2 regions of the Actinomadura sp. 1N219 genome follow, and region 2 is predicted to be linked to the other one. Evidence: riboswitches for the same ligand, from Rfam matches in the RefSeq annotation. Region 2 holds a riboswitch; the other holds the start of a gene.
What was found. A riboswitch is a leader RNA that binds a small molecule or an ion and turns the genes downstream of it on or off. The one in region 2 is predicted to bind glycine.
Positions count from the first base shown of each region.

Region 1: linked by a shared signal. The riboswitch ahead of gcvP (aminomethyl-transferring glycine dehydrogenase) and the one ahead of gcvT (glycine cleavage system aminomethyltransferase GcvT) in region 2 are both predicted to bind glycine.

Region 1 is NZ_JBIRAY010000005.1:139,934-147,281, forward strand. Features, by position in the region: gene ACH35V_RS18110 (DUF5999 family protein) at 69-272, shown strand; gene ACH35V_RS18115 (alpha/beta family hydrolase) at 398-1,033, opposite strand; gene ACH35V_RS18120 (tetratricopeptide repeat protein) at 1,086-2,198, opposite strand; gene gcvP (aminomethyl-transferring glycine dehydrogenase) at 2,296-5,166, opposite strand; glycine riboswitch at 5,231-5,337, opposite strand; glycine riboswitch at 5,338-5,432, opposite strand; gene ACH35V_RS18130 (flippase-like domain-containing protein) at 5,803-7,348, shown strand, end outside.
Region 2 is NZ_JBIRAY010000001.1:1,598,788-1,606,135, reverse strand. Features, by position in the region: gene ACH35V_RS07440 (PLP-dependent cysteine synthase family protein) at 1-958, shown strand, start outside; gene ACH35V_RS07435 (M50 family metallopeptidase) at 974-2,272, opposite strand; gene ACH35V_RS07430 (RNA-guided endonuclease InsQ/TnpB family protein) at 2,379-3,608, opposite strand; glycine riboswitch at 3,805-3,900, shown strand; gene gcvT (glycine cleavage system aminomethyltransferase GcvT) at 4,078-5,181, shown strand; gene gcvH (glycine cleavage system protein GcvH) at 5,222-5,611, shown strand; gene glyA (serine hydroxymethyltransferase) at 5,615-6,871, shown strand; gene ACH35V_RS07410 (L-serine ammonia-lyase) at 6,928-7,348, shown strand, end outside.

The DNA.
Region 1 (7,348 bases), on a different contig from region 2:
CCACACTGAGAGGCGTCAATAAAGGAAAGCTCCACAACCGACCCGTAGTTGAGACCGGAGGCACCACGATGTGCCCGCACCAGCCGCCCTGTCCCTCGCACCACGCACCCGATCGCGACGCCGCCCGCACGCTGGCCTCCCACCCCGAGCAGGGGTGGAGCCTCCTGTGCAACGGCGTCGTGCTCTTCGAGGACACCGGTGAGCTGCTGCCCGACGGGGGAATCATCGCACCGCACCGGCCGACGGATCCGCTGGCTCCGTCCGCCGCCTGAACGACGTCCACGGGGGACTAGTTCAAACGGGTGATCATCCTCGGGGGCCACGGCCACCTGCCCGCTCCTTCCGGGCCCGCACCGGGCCCGGAACGGAACCGCCGCCCAGACCGCCATCGGGACCGTCACGGGCCGCCCGTCCGCACCGCGCGGGCCGCCCGACCCCGCGACCCCGCCCATCTCCGCAGCCACGGCTCCGCCGCCGTCCCGACCGCGGCGGGATCCCGGTTCAGATCGTGGCGCTCCCCCGCCAGCACGATGACCTTCGTCGCGTCCGCCTCGTCCGGCACGCCGAACGGGTCCCGGTCGCCGTTGACGACGACGACCTCCACGCCCGCGGAGCGCAGCTCGTCCGCCCGCGTCTTCTCCGGGTTCCGCGGCGGGTGAAGCGGGAACGCCAGCGCGAGGACGCCCACCGCGCCCGCCGCCGTCGCCGTCCGGCACGCCACCCTGGCGCCGTTGCTCCGGCCTCCCTGCACGAGCGGGACGTCCCCGACCCGGTCCCGCAGCACGGCGATGATCTCCAGCCACGCCTCGTCCTGCTTCGCCTGCGGGCCGGGCGCGCGGCGGCCCGCGAGCCGGAACGGCTGCGTCACCCGCGCCACCGCGCCGCCCAGCCTCAGCGCGGTCTCCCGGACGGCGAGCAGGTCGGGCGCGTCCACGCTTCCGTTAGAGCCGTGCGTCAGGACCAGCAGGAACGCCGGGTCGTCCGCCTCGTCCAGCGCGACCCCGGCGAGCCCGTGCGCCGTCACGACCTCCATCGGCCCACCGTAGCCCGCCGCTGAAACGATCACCGCGGCGGGATGGCCGGCGCTAGCGCTCGGACCGGTCCGAGGGACCCATCGCGAGGCGGAGCCGCTCGGCGAAGCTCTCCTGCAGCAGCGGGCCCCACGCGTAGTCGCCGGGGACCTGCACCGCCCGGCCCAGCGCCTCCCGCGCGTCGCCCGCCCGCCGGTCGTCCGGCGCGTCGCCGTTCCGGACGGCGAGCAGCGCGTACATGTGGTCGAGCGCGCCGAACGCCTCCCCGGCGAGGGCGGGGAGCGTCCCGTCGGACACGGCCTGCTCGACGACCGGCTCCCACCACAGGTCGGCGGGGTCGCCGTCATCCTCGTCCACGCCGAAGTCGCGGCGGAGCCGCGCCCGCACCTGGCCCGCGGTCGCCGGGTCGGACAGCCCGCGCCGCCACACCTCGGCCGCCTCGCCGGCGCGTCCCCGCAGCGGCAGCGTCCGCGCCAGCAGCTCGGTCGCCAGCGGCCCCACCTCCGGGTCGGACGGATCCTCCCCCAGCGCCGCGCCGAACGAGCCGATCGCCTGGTCGAGGTAGGCGATGCCCAGCGCGACGGCGAGCCGCGCGTAGGCGTACGGGGCGGTGCCGCGGTCGATCAGCTTGAGCCCGGCGGCCAGGACCCGCTGCGCCCGCGCGGGCTCCCCGCGCTCCAGATGCCGCTGCGCGAGGTCGTGCGCGGCGGGCGGCCCGTACTCGGCGTCGCCCGTCGCGATCACCGCCTCCCAGTGGCCGCGCGCCTCGTCGAACTCGCCTGCGTCGTCGGCGATCCGGGCGAGCGCCAGATGCGCGGGCGGCAGGTACGCCGGGTTGCCGAAGTCGACCACCACCCGCCACGCGGGCGCCGCCTCGCCGTGCTCGCCGGCCCGCTCGTGCGTGAGCGCCAGATGGTAGGCGGCGCGCGGCCCGTACTCGGGGTCGCCGGTGGCGATCGCCGCCCGGTCGGCGTCCCGCGCCCGCTCGACCTCCCCGGCGTCGTCGAGGACGACCGCCAGCCCCAGCGCGGCCTGCGCCCGGCAGGACGTCTCGCCGAGCTCCAGCACCTTCTCGAACAGCAGCGCCGCGCGCCCCGCCTCGCCGTTCTCCGCGAGGCTCCGCGCCTCCTCGCACAGCTGAGCCGGGTCATCCGTCACGGGACTCATCAGTCTCCGCCCTCTGGGTCGGGGGTCCGCCACAGGAGCCTAGCGACCCCCCGACCCGGCGTCTCGCGACGCCGCCGGTCAGTCCCCGAAGGCCCGGTCAGTCTTCGAACGCTTCGGGGGGCGGGCAGGAGCAGAGGAGGTTGCGGTCGCCGTAGGCCTGGTCGATGCGGCGGACGGGCGGCCAGTACTTCCCGTCGCGGACGGCCGGGACGGGGTAGGCGGCCTCCTCGCGGGTGTAGGCGTGCTTCCAGTCGTCGGAGACCAGGCACGCGGCGGTGTGCGGGGCGTTCTTGAGCGGGTTGTCCTCGGCGTCGTAGCCGCCGTCCGCGACCCGCTGGATCTCCCGGCGGATCTCGATCATGGCGTCGCAGAAGCGGTCGAGCTCGGCGAGGTCCTCGGACTCGGTCGGCTCGATCATCAGGGTGCCGGCGACGGGGAAGGAGAGCGTCGGGGCGTGGAAGCCGTAGTCGATGAGGCGCTTGGCGACGTCCTCGGCGGTGACCCCCGTCTCCTTGGTGATCTTGCGGAGGTCGGCGATGCACTCGTGGGCGACGAGGCCGTTGCGACCGGTGTAGAGGATCGGGTAGTGCGGCCCGAGGCGGGTGGCGAGGTAGTTGGCGGCGACGATGGCGCCCTCGGTCGCGGCGGTGAGGCCGTCCGGGCCCATCATCGCGATGTACGCCCAGGAGATCGGCAGGATGCCCGCCGAGCCCCACGGGGCGGCGGAGATCGGGCCCACGCCGGTCTCCGGGCCCGCCTCGGCGCGCAGCGGGTGGTTCGGCAGGAACGGGGCGAGGTGCTCGCGGACGCCGATCGGGCCGACGCCGGGCCCGCCGCCTCCGTGCGGGATGCAGAACGTCTTGTGCAGGTTGAGGTGCGAGACGTCCGAGCCGAACTCGCCGGGACGGGACAGCCCGACGAGGGCGTTGAGGTTCGCGCCGTCGACGTAGACCTGGCCGCCCGCGTCGTGCACGGCCGCGCACACGTCGGTGATCGTCTCCTCGAAGACGCCGTGCGTGGACGGGTACGTCACCATGATCGCGGCGAGCCGGTCGCCGTGCTTGGCGATCTTGGCGTGCAGGTCGTCCAGGTCGACGTTGCCGCCGTCGTCGCACGACACGACGACGACGCGCATCCCGGCCATGACGGCGCTGGCGGCGTTGGTGCCGTGCGCGGACGACGGGATCAGGCACACGTCCCGGTGCTCCTCCCCGCGGGACGCGTGGTAGCCGCGGATCGCCAGCAGCCCGGCCAGCTCGCCCTGGGAGCCCGCGTTCGGCTGGACGGACACCTTCGCGTACCCGGTGATCTCGGCGAGCGCGTCCTCCAGCTCGCCGATCAGCTCGACGTACCCGGCGGCCTGGCCGACGGGCGCGAACGGGTGGATGTTCGCGAACTCCGGCCAGGTGATCGGCTCCATCTCGGCGGTGGCGTTCAGCTTCATCGTGCAGGAGCCGAGCGGAATCATCGAGCGGTCGAGCGCGACGTCCTTGTCCTGGAGTTTGCGCAGGTAGCGCAGCATCGCGGTCTCGGAGCGGTGCGCGTGGAAGACGGGATGGGTCAGGTAGGGGCTCTCGCGGCGCAGCGTGCCGGGGAGCGCCTCGGCCGCCTCGCCGGCCTCGGCGGCGCCGAACGCCTCAAGGACGGCCGTGACGTGCGCGGGCAGCGTCGTCTCGTCGCAGGCGACGCCGACGTGGTCGGCGTCCACGGGACGCACGTTGATCCCGCGCTGGCGGGCCGCGTCCACCACTTGGGCGGCGCGGCCGGGCACGCGGGCCAGGACGGTGTCGAAGAACGCGCCGTGCACGACCTCCACGCCGCTCTCGCGGAGCCCCGCGGCGATCTCGGCGGCGCGGCGGTGCGCCCGCTGCGCGATCGCGGCAAGCCCCTCCGGCCCGTGGTAGACCGCGTACATGCTCGCCATGACGGCGAGGAGCACCTGCGCGGTGCAGATGTTGCTGGTGGCCTTCTCGCGGCGGATGTGCTGCTCGCGGGTCTGCAGCGCCAGCCGGTGGGCGGGCGCGCCGTCGGCGTCGACGGACACGCCGACGAGCCGTCCGGGGAGCTGCCGCTGGATGCCCTCGCGGACCGCCATGTAGCCGGCGTGCGGGCCGCCGAACCCGAACGGGACGCCGAACCGCTGCGCCGAGCCCACGGCGATGTCCGCGCCGGACTCGGCGGGCGGCCGCAGCAGCGTCAGGGCGAGCAGGTCGGCGGCGACGACCGCCTGCGCGCCGCGCTCGTGCGCCTGCGCGATGACGGGCTCCAGGTCGCGGACGGCGCCCGACGCGCCCGGGTACTGCAGCAGCACGCCGAAGACGTCGCCCTCGGGCAGCCCGCCGGACAGGTCGGCGACGACCACGTCGATGCCGAGCGGGACGGCCCGCGTCCGGACGACCTCGATCGTCTGCGGGAGCACGTCGGCGTCCACAAGGAACGTTCCCGGCTCCTTCCGCTTGGTGACGCGGTGGGCGAGGGCCATGCCCTCGGCGGCGGCGGTCGCCTCGTCCAGCATGGACGCGTTCGCCACCGGCAGCCCCGTCAGATCGCTGACGACGGTCTGGAAGTTCAGCAGCGCCTCGAGGCGCCCCTGGGAGATCTCCGGCTGGTAGGGGGTGTAGGCGGTGTACCAGCCGGGGTTCTCCAGGACGTTCCGCATGATCACGCCCGGGGTGATCGTCCCGTGGTAGCCGAGGCCGATCATGGACGTGAGCACGGTGTTGCGGGCGGCGAGCTCGCGGAGGCGGTCCAGCGCGGCGGGCTCGCTCAGCGCGGGCGGCAGGTCCAGCGGGCGGGACGTGCGGATCGCGGCCGGGACGGCGTCGTCGATCAGCGCCTCGACGCCCGCGTAGCCGATGGCGGCGAGCATCCTCGCCTGGTCGTCGGGCGACGGGCCGATGTGCCGGTCGGCGAACGCGGCCCGCGGATGCTGCGGCGCGGCCACGGGGGCGAAGAACTGGGCGGTCATGGAGAGCCTCCTGGCTGCTGCGGTCGCTCAGGCGGGCCGCTGGCGCGCGGGCCTGCGGCCGGTCTCCCCCTCTGTCATCGGCACCTGAGAGCTTCACCCGCGCCGCGGGGTTTCCCCTTCGGTGAGCCGCCTTCCCGCGCTGCGGGAATCGACGCCTTCTTTCCAGAGGTGCCTCGCCCAGCGGTCCTTTTGCCTGAGAGGTTCCGGGGAGGTTGCCCCTTCGGCGCCCCACGCTGGCGGCGTGGGGTCTCTCCCGCACAGGGTCGACGGCATGTCCTGGACAAACCCTACCCAAAGATCGGTTCCCACGATCGCGCCGGGTCCGGCCGGGCCCGTCCCCGCGGGGCCCGGCGCCGTACCAGCCAGTACGATGTGCAGTCCCACCTGGGACGGAACGGCCCCGGGCGACGCGGACGCAGATGGTCGTCGAGCGGAGCCCGTCCGTTGAACGGCGGTGGGCGGGAGCTGGAGATGGTCCGTCGAGCGGAGCTCGTCCGTTGAATGGCGGTGGGTGGGGGCTGGAGGACGGTGGGCTGCGGGGTGAACGCGCGACGCCCGACGGGGCACCGGTCGACGGCGCGCCGCCGGTTCTGGGACGCTGATCGCGATGGCGGACGGTCAGGGCGGCGGTACGGCGTGACCCCGATCCACGAGGAGACGGTGCCCGCGCGGCAGGGCGCGCCCGCCGGTGTGCCCGTCGACGAGCCCGCCCAGCCGGACCGGATCCGCCGCCCGGGCGACGCGATCCGGTTCGCGGCGTCCGTCGTCGGGCTCGCGGCGGTGATGCTGCTGGTGTCGATCGCGCAGGAGACGACGCACGGCCTGCACACCGACATCGCCGAGGGCGCCGCGCACGCGCCGCGGCTGCTGCTGTCGCTGGCGACGCTGGTGTCCAGCTTCGGCGTGCTGGCCGTGCCGATCGCGTTCGGGATCGAGCGGCTGTTCCACAAGGACGGGATGCGCGTCGCGATCGCGCTGCTCGCCGCCGTGATCGCGTTCGGGCTCACGGTCGGCCTGGACGACCTGGTCGTGCGGGGCGCGCCCGGCGGCGTCCTGGACTCGCTGATCTGGGGCGGCACGGAGACCGCGCCGGTGCACACCGACATCGCGCCGGTGATCGCGTTCGTCAGCGCGGTCGGGATGGCGGGCCGCGCCCGCTGGCAGGCCGCGACCTGGACGCTGATCGGGCTGGCCGCGCTGACGGGCCTCACCGCGTCCTACGCCTCGGTCGCCGCGCTCGCCGCCACCTACCTCCTCGGCCGCGCCATCGGCCACGGCACCCTGTACGCGGTCGGCACCCCGAACCCGCGCCCGCCGGGACGGGCGGTGGTGGCGGCGCTCGAACGCCTCGGGCTGCGCCCGGAACGCGCCGCGCGGCTGGACGAGCCCGCGGACGGCGCCGAGCAGACCCGCCGGTACGGCGTCGTCCTCGCGCCTCGCCCCTTGGACGGACGCGGCGCGCGCCTCCCCGTCGGACGCGGCGCCCACGGCGACTGGGACCTGGAGCTGCACGTCCTCGACCGCGACCAGCAGACGGCGGGCCTGCTGTACCGGGTGTGGCGGCTGCTGCGGCTGCGCGGCACGACGACCGGGCGGGCGCTGCGCTCGCTGCGCCGGTCCCTGGAGCAGGAGTCGCTGATGGCGTACGCGGTGGACGCGGCGGGCGTCCGGACGCCGCGCCTGATCGGCACGTCGGAGGTCGGCACGGAGGCGGCGCTGCTGGCGTACGAGCACGTCCCGGGGCGGCGGCTCGCCGACCTCGACGACGAGGAGATCACCGACGACCTCCTGACGGACATCTGGCGGCAGTTCCGCGCGCTGCAGGAGGGGCGGCTGGCGCACCGCCGGCTGCAGGACGGCGCCGTCCTGGTCGGCGACGACGGCGGCGCCTACATCACCGACCTGCGGGCCGGGGAGATCGCAGCGGGCGACCTGGCGCTGCGGCTCGACCTGGCGCAGGTCCTCACGACGCTGGCGCTGCGGGCGAGCCCGGAGCGGGCCGTCCGGACCGCGGCGGCCGTGCTCGGCGAGGAGGCCCTCGCCGCCGCCGTCCCGCTGCTGCAGCGGGTGGCGCTGTCCCGGACGACCCGGACGGCGCTGCGGCACGACCGGGACCTGCTGACCCGCATCCGGGAGCAGATCGTCCGGCTGAAGCCGGAGACAGAGGTCGCGCCCGCCAGGC
Region 2 (7,348 bases):
CCTCTATCTGAAGGACGAGTCCGTCCACCCGACGGGGTCGCTGAAGCACCGGCTGGCGCGGTCGCTGTTCCTGTACGGGCTGGCGAACGGCTGGATCCGCGACGACACGACGGTGATCGAGGCGTCCAGCGGGTCGACGGCGGTGTCGGAGGCGTACTTCGCGCGGCTGCTGGGGCTGCCGTTCGTCGCGGTGATGCCCGCGTCCACGAGCCCGGAGAAGATCCAGCTGATCGAGTTCTACGGCGGCCGCTGCCATCTGGTGGACGATCCCTCCTCCATCTACGACGAGTCGCGGCGGCTCGCGGCCGAGTGCGGCGGGCACTTCATGGACCAGTTCACCTACGCCGAACGCGCGACGGACTGGCGCGGCAACAACAACATCGCCGAGTCGATCTTCGAGCAGCTGCGGCTGGAGCGGTTCCCCGAACCGTCCTGGATCGTGGTCGGTGCGGGCACCGGCGGGACGTCCGCGACGATCGGCCGCTACGCCCGGTACCGGCGGTTCCAGACGCGGCTCGCGGTCGTCGACCCGGAGGGCTCGGCGTTCCACGGCTCGTTCGCCGACGGCGACCCGGAGCGGACCGCGGCGGGCTCGCGGATCGAGGGCATCGGCCGTCCCCGCGTCGAGCCGTCGTTCCTGCCCACGGTGATCGACCGGATGATCCAGGTGCCGGACGCGGCGTCCATCGCCGCGATGCGCTGGACGAACGAGGTCAGCGGACGCGACGTCGGCGGCTCCACCGGCACCAACATGTGGGGCGTGGCGGAGCTGATCGCGCAGATGCGGGCGAGCGGCGAGCGCGGCAGCGTCGTCACGCTGATCTGCGACGGCGGCGAACGCTACACCGGCACCTACGGCTCGGACGCCTGGCTCGCCGCGCAGGGCCTCCGCATCGAGCCTTACCTGGCCGCGCTGACCGACTTCCTGAAGACCGGCGAGCTGCCCGCCGTCCCGTAACGCGGTAGCGCCCGGCTAACCCGTGACCCGAACCGGATTGAACAGGTCGGCGTAGATCAGCAGCCCGCCCATGACGATCAGGACGGCCGCCATCACATACGTCACCGGGAGGGCCTTGGCGACGTCCACGTACCCGGGGTCGGGCCTTCGGAAGATCTTGGCGAACAGCTTCTTGACCGCCTCCAGCAGGGCGCCGGCGATGTGCCCGCCGTCCAGCGGCAGCAGCGGGACGAGGTTGAACAGCCCCACCGCGAGGTTCAGCGACCCGAGCAGCATCACGAAGTAGGCGACCTTCTGGCTCCCGGCGATGGTGTCGTCGGCGGCGAACTCGCCGCCGATCCGGCTGACGCCGACGACGCCGATCGGGCCGTTCGGGTCGCGCTCCTCGCCGCCGAACGCCGCGTTCCAGACGCCGACCATCTTCTGCGGCATCCGCACCAGCGCGCCCGCGGTGCGCGAGGTCAGGTCGCCCATCGTGCTCGCGACCGCGCCCGGCCCCTGCCGCTCGACCGCGCTGCCGGGGGTGATGCCGAGGAACCCGACGTTGACGATCTCGTCCTCGTCGTCGAGGTCGCGCATCTTGTTGCGGGTGATCGGGACGTCGAGCCGCAGGTCCTTCCCGTCGCGCCGGACGGTCATCGGGACGGTCCGGCCGCCGGAGTCGCGGATCTGCTCCTGGAGGTCCCGGTAGTCGCCGATCTTCTTGCCGTCGAACGCCACGACGCGGTCGCCCGGCAGCAGCCCGACCTGCTTGGCGGGGGTCGGCGGCGCGTTCGCCGGGCAGTCCTTGAGCTCGGACTGGCTCGCCGGGACGATGCACTGGGCGACCGTGTCGATCACCGGCTGGGGCTGGTTCGTGCCGATGCCCATCAGCAGGATCGCGAAGAACAGCACGGCCAGGATCAGGTTCATGGCGGGCCCGCCGACCATGATCAGCGCCTTCTGCCACCACTTCTTGGCGTAGAAGACGCGGTCCTCGTCGCCGGGCCTGACCTCCTCGAGCGCCGCGCCGCGCGCCGACTCGATCAGCCCCTGGAACGGGCCGGTGCTAGCCTGGCGGACCTGGCCGGGGGCGTCGCCCTTGCGCGGCGGCAGCATCCCGATCATGCGGACGTAGCCGCCGAGCGGGATCCATTTGACGCCGTACTCGGTCTCGCCGCGCCGCCACGACTTCATCGTGGGCCCGAACCCGACCATGAACTGGGTCGTCCGCACCCGGAACAGCTTGGCGAACGAGAAGTGCCCGAGTTCGTGCAGGGCGATGGACACCAGCAGGCCGAAGAATACGATCAGCGCTCCAGCCAGGTAGGCCATGCGGCTTCGCCCTCCGGGTCGTGCACCCCGCGCACCGGGGGTGATCTCCAGCAACCAACTCAGAGTACTTGAATCCTCCCGTCCCTGAAGGGAGGGGATTTCTGGCTCAGGTCGCCGCGGGGCCCGGCGGGCCCGGCGGTCCTACACCCTCGGCACCAGCAGGGACGAAACCGGCCCTGACCAGCATCATCTGGGCGGAGTTCTTGTCCCTGGGCTGGGACGCCCCGCAGGTGATGCAGGTGTATGTGCGTTCTCCGAGCGGCAGGCGGTGCTTGGTTCTCGCACCGCATGCCGCGCAGTCGGTCGTGGTGTTGCGTGGGTGAACGAGGCGGACGTCGCGGCCGTGTTTGCGGCCCATCTCCACCAGTGCGCCTTTGGTGGCGCCGATCGCGGCGTCGGCCGCCTTGCGCGCCATGGTGGTCTTGGCCAGGAACTTGGGACGGAAATCTTCGACCGCGATCTGATCGAAATCGCGGACCACGCTCTTGGCCCATTTACGAGCGGTGTCCTGCCGCTGCCGGGCGACCTTCTTGGCGACCCGGGCCGCCTGCTTCTTCGCCCGCTGATACCCCTTGGACGCCTTCTGACCCTTGGCGGGCCGGCGCCGGGCCATGCGCCGCTGGTAGCGGGACAGCCCGGCGGCAGCCTTGCGGCCGTGCCGGGGGTGCGGCAGATCGTGCGCGTCGCAAGTGGTGGTGGCGATCTCCCTCACACCCCAGTCCACCCCGATCATCGTGTTCGCCGGGGGCAGCGGGACCACCTGGGCGGGCACCACGAAGCTGACATACCAATGGCCAAGGCTGTCGCGGTATATCCGCACCGATGTCGGGTCGGCCGGCAGGTCCCGCGACCACACCACCCGCACCACGATCCCGCCCGCCAGATGCACCCCGCCGTCTTTGAGCCGGAAGCCCCACCGGTGGTAGTTCAGGGTCGGCGCTGCCAGCGCCTTGCTCTTGAACCGGGGCATCCCGGCCCGCCTCCGCATCGGCAGGCGGTCGGTGATGTCCTTGATCGCCTTGGCCCGGGCTTTGCCGAAATCCCGGATGGTCTGCTGCTGCGCCACGCTCGACCCGGCGCGGAGCCAGCCGTGTTCGGCGCGCCAGCCGGACAGGAGCTTGCACAGCCCGGCGGGTCCGATCTTCTCACCGGCCTTGTGCGCGGTCTTGGAGGCTTCCACGCACATGTTCCACACCCAGCGGCAGCGATCCCACTCCGCCCGCAGGGCCCGTTCAGCCGTGCTCGACAGCCGGGCCCGATAGGTGTATCGGGCATGCCTCGGATCCTCCTGCTCGGGGGGCGGGTCCATGGGTGCGGGGGACATGATCGGCACCATAACGGTGGGGTACGACAGAACCACTCAAGGTCATCAACGGCCCCGTCCGGTCGAATCTTCGCGGAGGAAGCCTGCCGCCTGCGCGGGACGGCGCGGCAGGCGGCACCGCGCCGCAGGCGGCCGGACGGTGGCCGGGCTACGTCCGGACCACGGGTGGTCGTGTGGGGGAGCCGCTGCTAGCCTGACCGGCAGCCGACGATCCCGTGCGGGAGAGTCCCTCGCAGCCGGTGGGGGACGCCGAAGGAGCAACTCCTCCCCGGAACCTCTCAGGCCCACGGACCGCACGGGCGAGGCGACCTCTGGAAAGCGGGGACACGGTCCCCCGCCGAAGGTGAAAGCCCGTCCGCCCGCCGTCACGCGGGGACGGGTGAAGCTCTCAGGCGCCGATGACAGAGGGGGAGGCACCGATACGCCCGGTGCGCGAGTGGGACGATGGACCACGCGTGCCCGTGACGAAGGAGCCGAACCCATGCCCGCCGATCCACCCGCGAAAAGTCCGAAGAAGACGCCGCTGCACGACGTCCACCAGGACCTCGGCGCGAACCTCGTGGACTTCGCCGGCCACCTGATGCCGCTGCGCTACAGGAGCGAGACCGCCGAGCATCAGGCGGTCCGTACCGGCGCCGGGCTGTTCGACCTGTCGCACATGGGGGAGATCTTCCTCTCCGGTCCGGGCGCGGGCGACGCGCTGGACTACGCGCTGGTCGGGAAGCTGGCGGCGATGCCCGTCGGCAAGGCCCGCTACACGATGATCTGCGGGCCGGACGGCGGCGTCCTCGACGACCTGATCGTCTACCGGCTCGCCGACACGACGTGGATGGTCGTCGCGAACGCCGCCAACGCCGACGTCGTCCGGGACGCGCTCGCCGAGCGGGCCGCGGGCTTCGAGGCCGCCGTGGACGACCGGTCCGCCTCCTACGCGCTGATCGCGCTGCAGGGGCCGCGTTCGCAGACGATTCTCGAAGGGTTCACCGACGCGCCGCTGGCCGACCTCAAGTACTACGCGATCCTCGCAGGACGGGTCGCGGACGTCGACGCGCTCGTCGCCCGCACCGGGTACACCGGGGAGGACGGCTTCGAGTTGTTCGTGGACGCGTCCGACGCCGTGCGGCTGTGGAAGGCGCTCGAAGGGGTCGACGGGGTCGTCCCCGCCGGGCTGGCGGCGCGCGACAGCCTGCGCCTGGAGGCGGGCATGCCGCTGTACGGCAACGAGCTGACCGCCGAGACGACGCCGTTCGAGGCGGGCCTCGGACGGGTCGTGAAGCTGGACAAGCCGGGCGACTTCGTGGGCAGGTCGGCCCTGGCGGCGGTGGCCCAGACCCCGCCGGGCCGTAGGCTCGTGGGACTGGTGGCGCGGGGGCGCCGGGCGCCGCGCAAGGGGTACCAGGTCGTCGCGTCCGGCGGCACGCCGTGCGGGGTCGTGACGAGCGGCGCCCCGTCGCCGACACTGGGCGAGCCGATCGCCATGGCGTACCTCGACAGCGGCGCCGCGGAGACCGGTCTCGCCGTGGACGTCCGCGGCCGGCACGAGCCCGTGGACGTGGTGGCCCTGCCGTTCTACAAGCGTTCCTGAAATCCGGGGGAACCCCCGCAGTGAAGAGAGAGAAGTGATCGTGAGCGTTCCGGAGCAGCTCCGCTACAGCGAAGAACACGAATGGGTGTCCGGCCTGGGGGGCGACGACGGCATCGTCACCATCGGCATCACCGCGCACGCCGCCGACGCCCTCGGCGAGATCGTCTACCTCGAGCTGCAGCCGTCCGAGGGCGACGCGGTCGAGGCTGGCGAGCCGTGCGGCGAGGTCGAGTCGACGAAGTCGGTCAGCGACATCTACTCGCCCGTCAGCGGCGAGGTCACCGCGATCAACAGCGCGGTGGTGGACGAGCCGAAGGTCATCAACGACGACCCGTACGGCGAGGGCTGGATCTTCAAGGTCCGCGTGTCGGACGAGCCGGGCGACCTGCTCGACTCCGTCGCCTACGAGAAGCTGATCGAGGAGGCCTGACCGGTGAGCCTGCACGACCCGCTCGCCGAGGCCGACCCCGAGGTCGCCGAGGCCGTCGCCGCCGAGCTGCGGCGCCAGCAGTCCACTCTCGAGATGATCGCGTCGGAGAACTTCGCGCCGGTCTCCGTCCTGGAGGCGCAGGGCTCCGTCCTGACCAACAAGTACGCAGAGGGCTACCCCGGCCGGCGCTACTACGGCGGCTGCGAGTTCGTCGACGTCACCGAGCAGCTCGCGATCGACCGGGCGAAGGCGCTGTTCGGCGCCGAGCACGCGAACGTCCAGCCGCACAGCGGGGCGCAGGCCAACACGGCGGTGTACTTCGCGCTGCTGCAGCACGGGGACACGATCCTCGGCCTCGACCTCGCGCACGGCGGGCACCTCACCCACGGGATGCGGCTGAACTACTCCGGCAAGGTCCTGAACGTGGTGCCGTACCACGTCCGCGAGGACGACGGCCTCGTCGACATGGACGAGGTGGCCGCGCTCGCGGCCGAGCAGCGCCCGAAGATGATCGTGGCGGGCTGGTCGGCGTACCCGCGGCAGCTCGACTTCGCGGCCTTCCGGGAGATCGCCGACTCGGTCGGCGCGCTGCTCATGGTCGACATGGCGCACTTCGCGGGCCTCGTCGCGGCGGGGCTGCACCCGTCGCCCGTCCCGTACGCGGACATCGTCACGACCACGACGCACAAGACGCTCGGCGGCCCGCGCGGCGGGCTGATCCTCGCCCGCGAGGAGTTCGGCAAGAAGATCAACTCGGCGGTGTTCCCCGGCATGCAGGGCGGCCCGCTGGAGCATGTGATCGCCGCCAAGGCCGTTGCGCTCAAGATCGCCGCGTCCGAGGAGTTCCGGGCCCGGCAGGCGCTCACCGTCGAGGGCGCCCGGCTCCTCGCCGACCGGCTGCTCGCCGAGGACACCGCGAAGGCCGGCGTCAAGGTCCTGACCGGCGGGACGGACGTCCACCTCGTGCTGGTCGACCTCGTCGACTCCGACCTCACCGGGCGGGACGCCGAGGACCGCCTGCACGAGATCGGCATCACCGTCAACCGCAACGCCGTGCCCAACGACCCGCGGCCGCCGATGGTGACGTCCGGGCTGCGGATCGGCACGCCCGCCCTCGCCACCCGCGGCTTCACCGCCGGCGACTTCGCGGACGTCGCCGACGTCATCGCGCTGGCGCTGCAGCCGTCCTACGACCGCGACGCCCTGTCCGCCCGGACGAAGGCCCTGGCGGACAAGCATCCCCTGTATCCCGACCTGTGATGTATCCGCGCCCCCTCGCACACCCGCGAGGGGGCGCGGCTCCTAAGGGGGCAGCAATGGCCATCAGCGTTTTCGACCTGTTCAAGATCGGCATCGGACCCTCGTCGTCCCATACCGGCGGGCCGATGGCCGCCGCGCACCGCTTCGCCCGCGGCCTGCACCGGGACGGCCTCCTGGAGAAGACGGCGACCGTCCACGCCACCCTCTACGGCTCGCTCGGCCTCACCGGCAAGGGCCACGGCAGCGACAAGGCCGTCATCCTCGGCCTCGAAGGCGACAAGCCCGAACTGGTCGACGTGGACAAGGTCGACGAGCGCCTGGAGGCGATCCGCGACCGCGGAACGCTCCACCTCTTCAACGACCACGACGTCCCCTTCGCCGTCAACGAGCACCTCGTCTTCGAGCGCAAGGAATCGCTCCCCGGCCACCCCAACGGAATGCGCTTCACGGCCCGCGACGACTCGGGCAACGAACTGC